DNA from 3 places in the Alkalibaculum bacchi genome. Region 1 is predicted to be linked to each of the others. Evidence: riboswitches for the same ligand, from Rfam matches in the RefSeq annotation. Region 1 holds a riboswitch; each other region holds the start of a gene.

Region 1 (4,297 bases):
TATTGACACCAGGGTTGAATTTATCAACCTTGTATGGACCTGTTCCGACAATTTCCTTGTCCGCTACAGATGCATCGATAATGGCAAAGTAGGGATATGCAAGGATTCCTGGAATATTTGAGGTGGGGCTTTCACAAACGATGGTCACCGTACCAGCCGCATCATCAGCTGAAATGGATTTATAAGTAAGGTAACTCTCTGGGTTGGAATTTCCTGTCCCCCCTTGAGACGCGTCTGTCTCGGCATACAGTCTCTCGATGGAAGCTTTTACGGCAGAAGGAGTCATATCGTTGCCATTAGAGAATTTCACACCATCCCGGATATGTAAGGTCCAAGTAAGATAGTCATCGGAGACTTCATAGCTATCACAAAGATTGTTTTCTGCTACAACCTGGTCGTTAAATATAAACAGAGATTCGGTAATACCGAAACGCATCGCTGCCCAGCTGGAATTCGTATTGGTGGCAGGATCCAATGAATCCGAATAATTGTAGACACCGAAGTTCAGGTGTGTTGTGTCGGCTTGGCTGTCATTTGTTGTGCCGGCATCGTCTTTAGTGCTGTCATTGCCGCAACCGGCAAAGCTTGCTGTTATCATGAGAGTGATCAACAAAAGACCTGCGCCTTTAATCCACTTTTTCATAGATAATTTCTCCCTTTTTAACGCTAATTTTTCATGTTTTTTTCTCTCCTTTTTTTGCTTACTAAAATATTGTTTTTTGCTGCTGTCTTGTGGATCAAGAATGTCCCGCAAACTATCGCCTAGCAAATTAAATGAGACCACCGTAATGAATATAGCCAGTCCAGGATAGATCATTAGCCATGGAGCTGATTCCATATAGGCTCTACCTTCATTAAGCATATAGCCCCATTCGATAGAAGTTGATTGAGCCCCTAATCCTAGAAAGGAAAAGGCTGCCAACTCCAGCATCATGCCACCCATATCGGTAGCCGCAGTGATAATTAATGTAGGTAAGACCGAAGGGGTCATGTACCGCCAAAGAATATAGCGAGTTCTAGTGCCGGATATTTTAGCCGCCAACACATAATCCTCATACTTAGTTTTTAGTACCAAGCTACGGGCCAAACGGGCATATTTGGTCCAGCTGACCATGGTGATTGCAATGACCGCATTAGTGATACTGGGGCCCATTATTCCCGCCATAGCTATAGCCAACGCCATCCCAGGAAAGGAAACCATCATGTCGGAGATGCGCATAATCACTGCATCTACCGCTCCCCCTGCATAACCTGCCACAATACCCAGCACACCTCCCACCGTAAAAATACTGATCACGAGAAGCAATGTTGATGACAGGGAGGTTCGTGTTCCATAAATAACCCGTGAGAACAGATCTCGTCCCATGCGATCTGTGCCAAACCAGTGTTCACTGCTAGGCGCCTGGGTAGCCTCTGTAAGGATCGCCTGCTGGGGATCATGAGTGACCAATACAGGAGCCAGAATTGCAACTACTACAATACCTAGAACCAAAATTAAAAATAAGATAAACTGCCGTTTGCTATTGGTCATAGTCTACGCTCCTTTCCTAAGGCGGGGATCTAGATAGTTGTAAGAAAAATCAACCGCCAGATTAACTAGCATATAAATCATGGCAATCCATAGGACAAAGCCCTGTATTAAGGGGTAGTCCATAGATGTAATAGCTGAAATCGCAAGACTTCCCAATGCCGGAAAAGAAAAAATCACCTCTACTATAGCAGTGCCACCTAGCAGCGAGCCCAAGGATAATCCAAGCAAGGTAAGGAGGGGCAACATGGAGTTAGGTATTACATGTTTACACAGAATAGTAGATTCCTTGATTCCCCTAGCCCTAGCGCCAGATATATAATCCTGCTTTAGCTCCTCCAGCACAGAAGCACGAATTTGACGTGCGTACTTCCCCGCCATAGCAAAGGCCAAGGTAAACGCTGGCAATAGCATTTTTTTCAGTCCCATTTCCGCAGACACTACGGGCAACCAACCTAGTTTCAACGATACTATGTAGAGTAGCAGCAACCCAGCCCAAAAATTAGGCATGGAAATCCCAAAAAAGCTACCTACCCGTATAATATAGTCCAAAGGTCGATTTTGATAAATAGCGGAAAGCACACCTAGAGGAATCGCCATAATTAGCATCATAAGTAAGGACAGGAGTGATAACTGCAAAGTAGGCATTACTCGGGCTCTCAGGAGCTGGGCAACTGGTTTACCATGTGTGTAGGAAGTGCCAAAATCTCCTTGTAAGCATTTCATTAGCCAACTACCGTATTGGGCGAGAAATGGACGGTTTAGACCCAATTCCTCCCTTATTTCAACCAGAATTTCTTCAGGGGGGATGTTGCCACTCACTGCAAACATAGCACGTACTGGATCTCCCGGGGCCATGTAGATGAGCAGGAAACTCAAAAAACTTACACCAAACAAAACAATAACGATTTGAAGAAATCGTTTAACAATCTGTCCTTTTAGCATAACAATCACCGCTTTCTATATGTTAAATTATTTAAAAACCTACTACGAAAGCTTCGCTCATTAATTAATGCAAAAAAGCTGCCTTTAGGCAGCTCAATAGCAATAAAAAAACATGCTTCTTATCTCCCGTAAGAATCACAAATAAGTATCATTACAAGCAGTTCTCCTGACTTAAGATCATCGCACTTTATCGCCTTCTCAAATCATTTTGTTAATGACTCAATGGCATAATGACAAAGTACTCCCTAATACAGTGACGGGATCGTGCCGGAATCGAACCGGCTTCTCTATTAATCCTTACGGAACTTGTATGATTAGATTTTGTATTTAACTATAAATAATTATTGCATTTAAAACTTATCACATAGTTACTTATATGTCAATTTATATTTACTATTTTTCTAGAATATAATAATAGTACTATAAATTAAACGATCCATGTAACAGATTTACAGCTCTATTAGCTACATCTGTAGGTACTAGGATGGATATAGTAGTGTGAGAATCGGATGTTTGTAAAATAGATATATCTCCTTCAAGAGAAGCCATAATTTTGGCCATTATCCCAGGTACTCCTCTAATCTTGCTTCCAATAATGGTGATTTTTGTACAATGATTTACGTATTTATAATCAATTTTATTCTCCTCTAATATTTTTATCAGTTTTTCTTTATGTATATCATTTGTTATAAATACGCTTTGATCTATAAAGATATTAATCATATCTATGCTAATATTATTACTTGCCATGAGTTTAAATATTTCTTTATCCCTTGTCTTAGTAGACAAGCTCCATTGAATTTTACCGTATTCGTGGGCTACTGCCGCTACTAAACCAGCTGAATTTGTAGGATGATTGTTAATTAAGGTTCCAATACTTTCTCCATACTTACTTGTGTTGATTACCTTTAGAGGTATATTGTATTGCATTGCTAAATCTACTGCTTTTGGGTGGATTACCTTTGCACCATATTGAGCCAATTGAAACACGTCGTCGTAATTGATTTCTTCAATAAGTTTTGCATTAGGTACCAGTTTTGGATCTGCTGTCATAATGCCATCTACATCTGTAAAAATTTCTACATTCTTTGCCTTTAATGTAATTCCCAGTAGCACTGCACTAGTGTCACTACCTCCTCGACCTAGTGTGGTAATCTCTCCTTTTTCATTTTGTCCTTGAAATCCTGCAACTATAGGTACTTTCCCTTCTTCTAAAAGCTCTTGAAGATAAGTACCATCTACCTTTACGATATTTGCGGAACCATAAGTACTATCTGTTAAAATGCCTGCCTGACCTCCCGTTAATGAAATAGCTTCAATACCATAATCCATAAGATGGGTTGCAATGACTGTAGTAGATATAATCTCTCCACAAGATATAAGCATATCCATAAATCTAGAATCCTTATAATGAGCAGGAATAAGATTCTGTAGGGTATCTGTTGCATAAGCTTCTCCTTTTCGACCCATAGCTGAGACGACCAAAACCGTAGCGATACCGTCCTCCCGAGCTTTTATTACATTTTCTACAATTTTATCTCTTAATTCAGGACTGTTCACAGAAGTCCCACCATATTTTTGAACAATTATATCCATAAATCTCCCTACTTTCTATACAAGATAATTTACTCTTATCTGCGCCCTCTTATTATTTTATTGAATTGCCTCGTTTATTGTTCATGGATAAGAAAATATTAGTAGGAAAAACTAGTGTTACTATCTAAAGTCAATAAAATGGAGGCGTACTATGAAGGCAATGGTTTATGAAGGCATGAAAAATATAAAGGTTAAAGAGGTGCCTGATCCAACAATTGAAAAAGATGA
Region 2 (4,297 bases), on a different contig from region 1:
CTTTGGACCGACAAAAATTCGAACTACGTGAGGTATAATCAATCCAACAAATCCGATAATCCCTGTGATACTAACCGTAGCAGCTGTCATCAACGCAGTAACTACTAATGCGATAAGCTTTAGTTGGTCTGTATTTACGCCTAACTGAGAAGCACTATCCTCACCTATGAGCATAATGTCCATCTGACTATGTAAGCTATAAAGAATAATAAAGCCTATAACTACATAAGGGATAATAATCAAAACTTGCTCCCAACTCTTTCCATTAAAAGACCCCATAGTCCAATAGATAATCTGACTCATCTTATCCGAAAAAATCATAAGAACGGAATTTACTGCAGATAAAAATTGAGACATGGCCACACCACTAAGCAGCAATGTAGGTACAGGTACTTTATTGCCTATTTTAGAGATATTGTAAACTAATAATAAGGTAAGTAAAGCAAAGATAAAAGCCAGTATAGAAACAAGATCTTTACCATTGAAACTTAGGTTCATGGCGATGCCAATAGATGCACCTAGCGCAGCACCAGAAGAGACCCCTAATAAGAATGGGTCTGCCATAGGGTTTTTAAAGATTCCCTGATATGCAACACCGCAAATGGATAAGGTGCCTCCGACTAATAAAGCCAGTATTACTCTGGGCAGTCGTATATTCCATATGATCGCTATCGTAGATGCCTTAATTCCTTCTACATTCCCAATATTAAAAAGTTTGTGCAATAATACCTGAAATGTTTGCCCTACTGAGATATTTGCTACACCTAAATTAGTACAAACTAGAATGGTAATAAAAGCTAAAATAATTATTGTGATTAATGAGTGTTTTCGAATTCGTTTTTTCATATTTTCCCCTTATGTATGTCCTTAGGTCAAGAATAGCACTTTCGTATCCTAGAAAGTAATAAATTCATAGGGCAACCAACGATTGCCCTATCATTTTATTAAGCAGGTAATTTCTAAATTATAAACCACTACTATCTTCAGTGGCAAAATGACCCTAAAGGAATACCCAAGCGCTAGTGACTAGCAACTAGCGACTATTCTTAAAATGCTTCTGGATGAATTGCTTTTGCTAAAAATTCTAAACCTTTCATTACTCTTGGACCTGAACGAGATAAAATGTCATTTTCTTCTGTTCCCCATGGGAAATAAACAATATTATCATTTTCTACAGCAGCAACTGATTGAAGTCCACCATTGCCCTTGATCTCCTCTACTGTAGGGTATAATGAAATGTAAACATCAGGATTTGCATCTACAATTTTTTCTAATGTCAAAGTTGGCCATGCTGTATCAGAGTCTGCTGCAATATTTACTGCATTAATCTCCTGTAGCATAGAATCAATGAACGTATCTGCTCCTACTGAAACAAAATCTTGTAAGTCTACAAATACCTTTTTCTCTTCTGTGTCTTTGACTTTATCTGTAATCTCTTTTCGAGCAATATCTAAGTCTTCTACTAGTTTATTTGCAGTCTCTTGAACATTTCCAATCTTTCCAATTAATTGGATATTTTCTAAAACACCATCTACATCTGTTTGATCTGAAATGACAATTGTTTTTATCCCTGCAGCTTTGATAAGTTGTGTTGCATCTTCAGGCATAGGTGATGATACAAAGAGAACCTCTGGTTCTAAATCGATGATAAGTTCCGTATTGGGTTCTACATAATTTCCTACAACTTCAATCTCTTTTGTTTCTTCAGGATAATTACTGAATTCATCTCTACCTACGATTTGATCTCCTAAACCTACAGCAAAGAGCGTCTCTGTAATAGAAGCAGATACAGAAACAATTCTTTCAGGAGTTTTTTCAAGGGTAATTTCGTTATCTGCAGTATCCTTAAATGTAAATGGGTATATAGTTTCCGTACCGTCACTTGATTCGGTTGTTGTATTCCCCTCTCCTGTCGACTCTTCTTGTGGTTTATCATTTGAACACGCTGTCCAAGTAAATGCCATTAATGTGACGAGCATTAGTATTAGTACTTTTTTTAATGTTTTCATTTTGTTACCTCCAGTTATTTCATTATAATTTGTTTCTTAACGCAACAAAACCTTCTACATTTGAGAAGGTTTTCATATTAAACACGCACAACACCATCCTCCCCGATAGTTCCTAGTTTCTTAAGGCAGGTCTCCTGACTCGTGTTTCAATCTCCACTCTTCCTTCCCATCGTTTAGACAGTGGTTTTTATTAGAGTTTCGTCCACACTTACAGTAGCGGGGGCTGTAGTGGTTTTTCACCACTTTCCCTATTAAGCATTTGCACCTTATAGAGCTATTTTATTTTATAAGATTATGCTAACACAAAACCTATGAAATTTCAATATAAAAAGCTGAATGCGGAAAGCCGAATGCCGAATGCTCACCCTGTGGGCGAGGTTTTTTTATTTTTCAGTTCAAATATACTGAGCTTTTATATGATTTAATCACAAATTAACTCCTTATAATATAGACATAATCCCTTTACCACGCAATCTTCGCATAAGGGTTTTCGAGCCTTACATACTTTTCTACCATGTAAAATTAGCCAATGATGCGCTACAGACCAATCTTCTTCAGGGATATTCTTCATCAAATCCATCTCTGTGTTTAGGACATCTTTACTCTCTGCTAAGCCAATTCGATTAGAGACTCGAAACACATGGGTATCTACAGCTATGGCATTTTGTCCAAAGGCATTACTCACTACTACATTTGCAGTTTTTCTTCCCACTCCTGGAAGTTTCATGAGCTCTTCAATAGTATCTGGCACTTGACCCTCATACTCATTTATTAATATAGAGCAAGTAGCGATAATGTTTTTGCTCTTTGAATTGGCGAGACCACATGTTTTTATATAATCTAAAAGTTTAGGCTGCCCTAACTCTAGTATAGCTTCTGGTGTATTGTAATCTACAAATAATTTATCTGTAACAATATTTACTCTAACATCCGTACACTGAGCAGATAGAATCGTTGCTATTAACAATTCAAAAGAAGTTGTAAAATGAAGAGCTGGCCCAGCATCAGGGTACTCTTTTCCCAATAATTCTAATACTTGTTTTATGTCTTTCTTCTTTAACAAAAAATCCCTCCTCTAGAAAGAAATTCGTTTATTATTATATCATAAATATGTCGCAGATTGCTTCAGCGACTTTTATGTATTCCTCTTAAAGAGAAGATACAAAGACTTGAATACATTTTTCCCTTTATATAATCCCCTATACGAAAGAGAATTTATTTAGCAAAATAATACAAATTAATATCTAACTGACGTTTATTATGCTAAAATATTCATTGGGCGCTATTTTTATAAAATAGTGCTATGGACAATAAAGGAGTTCTTTGTATGAATAACAAGAAAATGTTATTAGGTGATTTAGGCTTGCTTATAACTGCCTTTGTATGGGGAAGTGGGTTTGTTGCTGTAAAGAATGCTTTAGACACTTTGTCTCCTATGTATATTATGACCCTTCGCTTTGGCATTGCAGCTTTGCTAACGGGAATATTATTTTATAGGAAAGTCATCACTATAGATAAAGAACACTTAAAAGCAGGGTTTATTATTGGACTTTTTTTATTTTCAGCCTTTACTACGCAAACCATCGGCTTACAGTATACATTAGCAGGAAAACAAGCTTTTTTAACTGGTACTAATGTGGTGATGGTTCCCTTTTTATTTTGGCTTATTAGTAAAGAAAGACCAGATAAATTCAGTGTTTTTGCTGCTATTTTAATGATTGCAGGTATTGGCTTATTAACACTTGATTTAAACAAAGGCTTTGTATTAAACAAAGGAGACATACTTACCTTAATATGTGCATTGCTCTTTGCTTGTCATATGATAGCAGTTGGTATTTATGCAAAAAAACACGATCCTATAAAACTTACAGTCATTCAGTTAGGTGTAGCCTTTATACTTTCTTTAGTAACTATGTTGGTTACCAGTGATCCTATACTATTTATTCCAGATAGTGGAATAAATGAAGTGCTGTTCTTGGGATTATTTTGTACATTTATGGCTTATCTCATTCAAAATATTGCTCAAAGATATACTACCCCATCCCATGCAGCTTTACTGCTTAGCTTAGAATCCTTCTTTGGTAGCATTATGTCTGTAATCTTTTTAGGAGATCTATTTAGTCCTAATATGATTGTAGGCTCCGTCTTAATTTTTACGGCCATTATTACTGCTGAAACGAAGTGGAAGTTTCTCAAGTTAAAAAAGCAAAATCAATCAATCGAAATGAACAATGGATGAACAAGTGCCTTGGGCACTTTAGTTCTACGTTGTAAGTTGTAAGTAAAAG
Region 3 (4,297 bases), on a different contig from region 1:
TAAAACCTCTTTTATTTCTTTTTTTGGATAAACTACCCTTCCCTCTTTAATCAATGGTAGATGAATAAGTTCTGCACCTACATTATTTGCCAGTCTCATATATTCTACAAAGCCAGGTTGAAGAATGACCACTTTCTTAGGTCTTATAGCTTCTGCAATAAGAGATAATGCACCAATCCCACCATTTGTAGGCAGTACTTGCTGTGGTGGCACATCTAAGTATTTTGCAATATTATTAGTTGGCGTCTTCATATCTACTTCAGGATAGTAGACGATATTATCTAGTTTCTCTTTGATTTTATCGATCATGATTTGCGGTGGACCTAAGGGATTTAAATTTGCAGAAAAATCAGTCCACTTTTCTGGATTACCTTCTCTCCATACATTCCCACCGTGAACATAGCTTGTCATATACAATTCCCCTTTTGATTATAATATAATGATACTAAGTCACCTACGGTAACTTTTGCATGCAATATAAATCTTTATCTTGTTGCTTAATTTTAATTTTTAAATATCTCCTTTAAAGATACTAGAAAGTCTCAGCCTTATTAGAGCAATTTTGTCATAAGCTCTAAATTACTCAAAAAATATATATGGGGATATCCAGCGATGGTATTCTTCTTTTCTAAACCGCATTCCCATTGTCTTAAAATTTTTTCATCACGATATTTTTTTATGCTGTATTTATATGTAAGCTCTTGTTCCTTAATTTTAGAGTGATGAAATTCATGGGCTCTTGTCGTATATTTTTGTCCCTCTATTTCTACATCCATTTCAATATAGCCAAAACGCTGAAGCCTCTTTGTCATTTCACATTCAATAGGAAGATATCCTACCATTTTATTTGTAGTATTATCTAGATTGGTAATGGACTGAGACAAGTACATAAAGCCTCCACATTCTGAGTAGCACTTGCCACCTAGTTCTAAATAGTCTTTTAAGCTATTTTTAAAGCTTATATTCTTTGCAAGGTCCTTTCCAAACACTTCTGGAAAACCGCCTCCAATATATATAGAATCTAACTTTTCTGGAAGTTTTTTATCTTCTAGAGGGCTAAATTCCACAATTTCAGCTCCAAGATCATGTAATAAATCTAAATTAGCTTCATAGTAAAAGGAAAAGGCTTTGTCTCTTGCTAGACCAATTCGTTTTCCATCATATAAAGGTAAATATTCTTTAGTAAAGTTATCGTAATAGCTACTATCGTATTCAAATTGTGGAGCGCGCTCTGCAATTTCCAACAAAGCATTTATATCTACGCTTTCTTCGATTATATCTACAAGCTTATCTATATTAGTATTCAGATGCTCTAATTCTCCAGCTGGTACTAAACCCAAATGCCTACTACTTAAAGATATATCGCCATTCTTCACCATATAGCCAATACACTTGGTATTTGTATTCGTCTCTATGATTTCTTTAATTAATTTGTAATGTTCTGCTCCAGAGACTCGATTGACGATAATGCCTTGTATGTCCACCTTCTTATTGAACTCTTTGTAGCCAAGCACCACTGCAGCTGCGCTATTTGACATACCTGTAGCATCGATGACAAGCACAACAGGGGTCTTTGTAATAACTGATATATGAGCGCTACTGCCAATATTAGAAGTAATGCCAAAACCGTCGTAAAGTCCCATTACACCCTCAATGATTCCTATGTCTTTGTTCTTAGTTGAACGATCTAACAGATATTTGATAAGGTTTTCATTTAGAATATAGCTATCTAGATTATAAGATGGGTTTCCTGTAACATATTTATGAAATCCAGGATCGATATAATCAGGTCCTGTCTTAAAAGGAGCTACTGCATAATTTCTCTTTTTTAAAGCGGCCATTATGCCTATGCTAATGGTTGTCTTCCCTACACCGCTATTTGTTCCTGCAATCATTATTCGATTCATCTACATTTACCTTCTGTCTATAAAATTTTATTCGGTGAGAAGTAGGAGTTTCTCACCGAATAATTAAGGAGGTAATACATTGTAAGTAAATAAAAAATTCCGACACCACGGTCGGAATTAGGGATTCAATTTAAGAAATCTCTCTTCCCGCCGAAGATTGTAAAGCAAATGGTATCCTGGCTTATGCTTCATCCTAACATCTACCTTCCCAGATTTTTCCAGTGGTATAAAAGATGCTCGTCAGCAATTACAGTAGCGGGGGCTGCAACGGATTTTAACCGTTTTCCCATAAATTTATTTACTTTCCTACATATTAACATATTTTTTATAAAAATGCAATGACTTTCTTATATATAAGTAAAGTCGTGAAAGTTCCCTTTGACCCTAACAGCTGTCTAGTCATAATATGAGCAAGGTTTATCTCTTAGGCCTTCAGAATCTAATCCTAGAATACTGATGGCTGATAACTGATGGTTAAGCTTTTTTGTATTTATATAATTTGTGATAGATCCCTTTTTTCCATCCATCCTCTACAAATCTCTACGCCTTCATTGGCCTTAATAGAGTATGCGTCTGCACCGATGTGCTTTGCAGCCTCATCAGTAAGAGGAGTACCACCTACAATGATTTTTACATCACTTCTAAGTCCAGCCTCTTTTATGACATCAACGGTGCGTTTCATAGCATCAATAGCTAATGTGAGAACACCGCTAAGGCCAATGATATCTGGCTTTATATCATGAGCTTTTTCTACAAAAGCATCTGCTGATTGATCAATACCTATATCGTAAACTTGAAAGCCTGCTGCTTCGGACATTCCTTTAAAAATATTTTTCCCTATATCATGAAGATCTCCTTGTACGGTTCCGATGAGCATTTTACCAATATAGTCTCCTTCTTTGTAGTGGGAAATATACGGTTTTAATTTATCGATGATTTCTGTCATGAGTTCACCAGCATAAATTAAATCACCTAGAAAGTATATTCCATTATGATAGTGATCGCCGACAATTCTCGTCCCTTTTTGGCTGTAACGAATGATTTCCCAGGCGCTTTCCTCTGTAGGATTTCCTCCTAAGTATTCATCGATCCGTTCAAATAATAAATCCTCGTCTAACTCCCCTATTGCATTTTGAATATCCTCTAATATCAATACAAATCCCCCCTACTATTAAGTTCTAAGTTCTAAGTTGTATATTGTAAGTTCTATGTAAAATCTTTATGTCACCATAGGTGACCATAATTTTACTTAGAACATAGAACTTAGATCTAGAACTACTTTCTTGGAATCATTACTACCTCTACTCCCATATCTAGTGCTGATTGTATTTTTTCTTCTACTCCTCCAGATGTTCCACTATCTTTTGTGACCATATACTTAATAGCATGTTCTTGAATAATGATCCGATTCATTTCGTAGCTAAAGGGTCCTTGCATGGCGATGATATTCTTAGGTGTAAAGCCTAAAGTTTCGCATTTTTCTAATACCTTTGATGTAGGCAATACTCTTATATAGATTCGATTTTTGGGAATCTTTTGAAAAGCTTGAACATTATTGCTACCAATAGCAAGTAATATATTACCTTCTTTTTCTATAAGAAGATTGCAGGCTTCCTCATAACTATGGGCTAAAATTAGCCCATTAATACCCTTTTTTTCAATGAATGAATCTCTTTCTATAACACGATATGGAATTTTAAGGCTCTTGGCACATTTTATCATATTTTCTGTCACTTGAACAGCATAAGGATGGGTAGTATCGATTATTTCATCAATATTTTTATCTTGGATAAATGCAAGCATCTCTTCATAATTCATCTTCTTATTATTAATAATCAAGTTTTCGTGAGGTTCGTATAATGAAGCTCCATACTCTGTAGCTGTTGATACTATGACTTTTTCACCACATTTTAATAATTGCTGAACATATTGTCTACCCATCTTGGTGCCAGCAAATACTAGTTTCAAATGCTGTACCCCCTAGGTGTAATAATATATTTGCCGTTAATATAGGTTTTAGAGTTTCCGATGATTACTGTTGAAAACATATCTACATCACAATTTGACAACTCACCTAAAGTAGAAATCTGTACGCTTTGGTCTTCTCTAAAAGCACTGCGCACAATGCCTACTGGAGTATCTGGAGATTTATATTGCAAAAGGATTTCTTGTGTTTTATTGATGTATTCTGTTCTTGATTTGCTCTTTGGATTGTAAAGTACTACGATAAAGTCTCCCTTGCCTGCACAATGAATACGATTTTCAATGGTTTCCCATTTTGTCAACCAATCTGATAAAGAAATCGTCACATAATCATGCATTAATGGAGCACCTAATATGGCGGCACTAGAATTGCCAGCTGTTACACCAGGGATGATTTGAACGTCAAA

Evidence for each region. A riboswitch is a leader RNA that binds a small molecule or an ion and turns the genes downstream of it on or off. The one in region 1 is predicted to bind cobalamin.
Region 2: another riboswitch for cobalamin. It lies ahead of DES36_RS01800 (ABC transporter substrate-binding protein); the one in region 1 lies ahead of nikB (nickel ABC transporter permease).
Region 3: another riboswitch for cobalamin. It lies ahead of DES36_RS03490 (cobyrinic acid a,c-diamide synthase CobB); the one in region 1 lies ahead of nikB (nickel ABC transporter permease).

The regions. Positions count from the first base shown of each region.
Region 1 is NZ_QNRX01000026.1:13,799-18,095, reverse strand. It holds gene nikC (nickel transporter permease) at 1-1,531, opposite strand, end outside; gene nikB (nickel ABC transporter permease) at 1,535-2,473, opposite strand; cobalamin riboswitch at 2,613-2,798, opposite strand; gene dapG (aspartate kinase) at 2,894-4,069, opposite strand; gene DES36_RS13775 (zinc-dependent alcohol dehydrogenase) at 4,221-4,297, shown strand, end outside.
Region 2 is NZ_QNRX01000002.1:71,488-75,784, forward strand. It holds gene DES36_RS01795 (FecCD family ABC transporter permease) at 1-846, opposite strand, end outside; gene DES36_RS01800 (ABC transporter substrate-binding protein) at 1,047-2,009, opposite strand; cobalamin riboswitch at 2,117-2,293, opposite strand; gene nth (endonuclease III) at 2,431-3,072, opposite strand; gene DES36_RS01810 (DMT family transporter) at 3,337-4,248, shown strand.
Region 3 is NZ_QNRX01000003.1:182,679-186,975, forward strand. It holds gene DES36_RS03485 (pyridoxal phosphate-dependent aminotransferase) at 1-411, opposite strand, end outside; gene DES36_RS03490 (cobyrinic acid a,c-diamide synthase CobB) at 552-1,907, opposite strand; cobalamin riboswitch at 2,057-2,225, opposite strand; gene DES36_RS03495 (cobalamin B12-binding domain-containing protein) at 2,398-3,060, opposite strand; gene cobK (precorrin-6A reductase) at 3,183-3,875, opposite strand; gene cobJ (precorrin-3B C(17)-methyltransferase) at 3,872-4,297, opposite strand, start outside.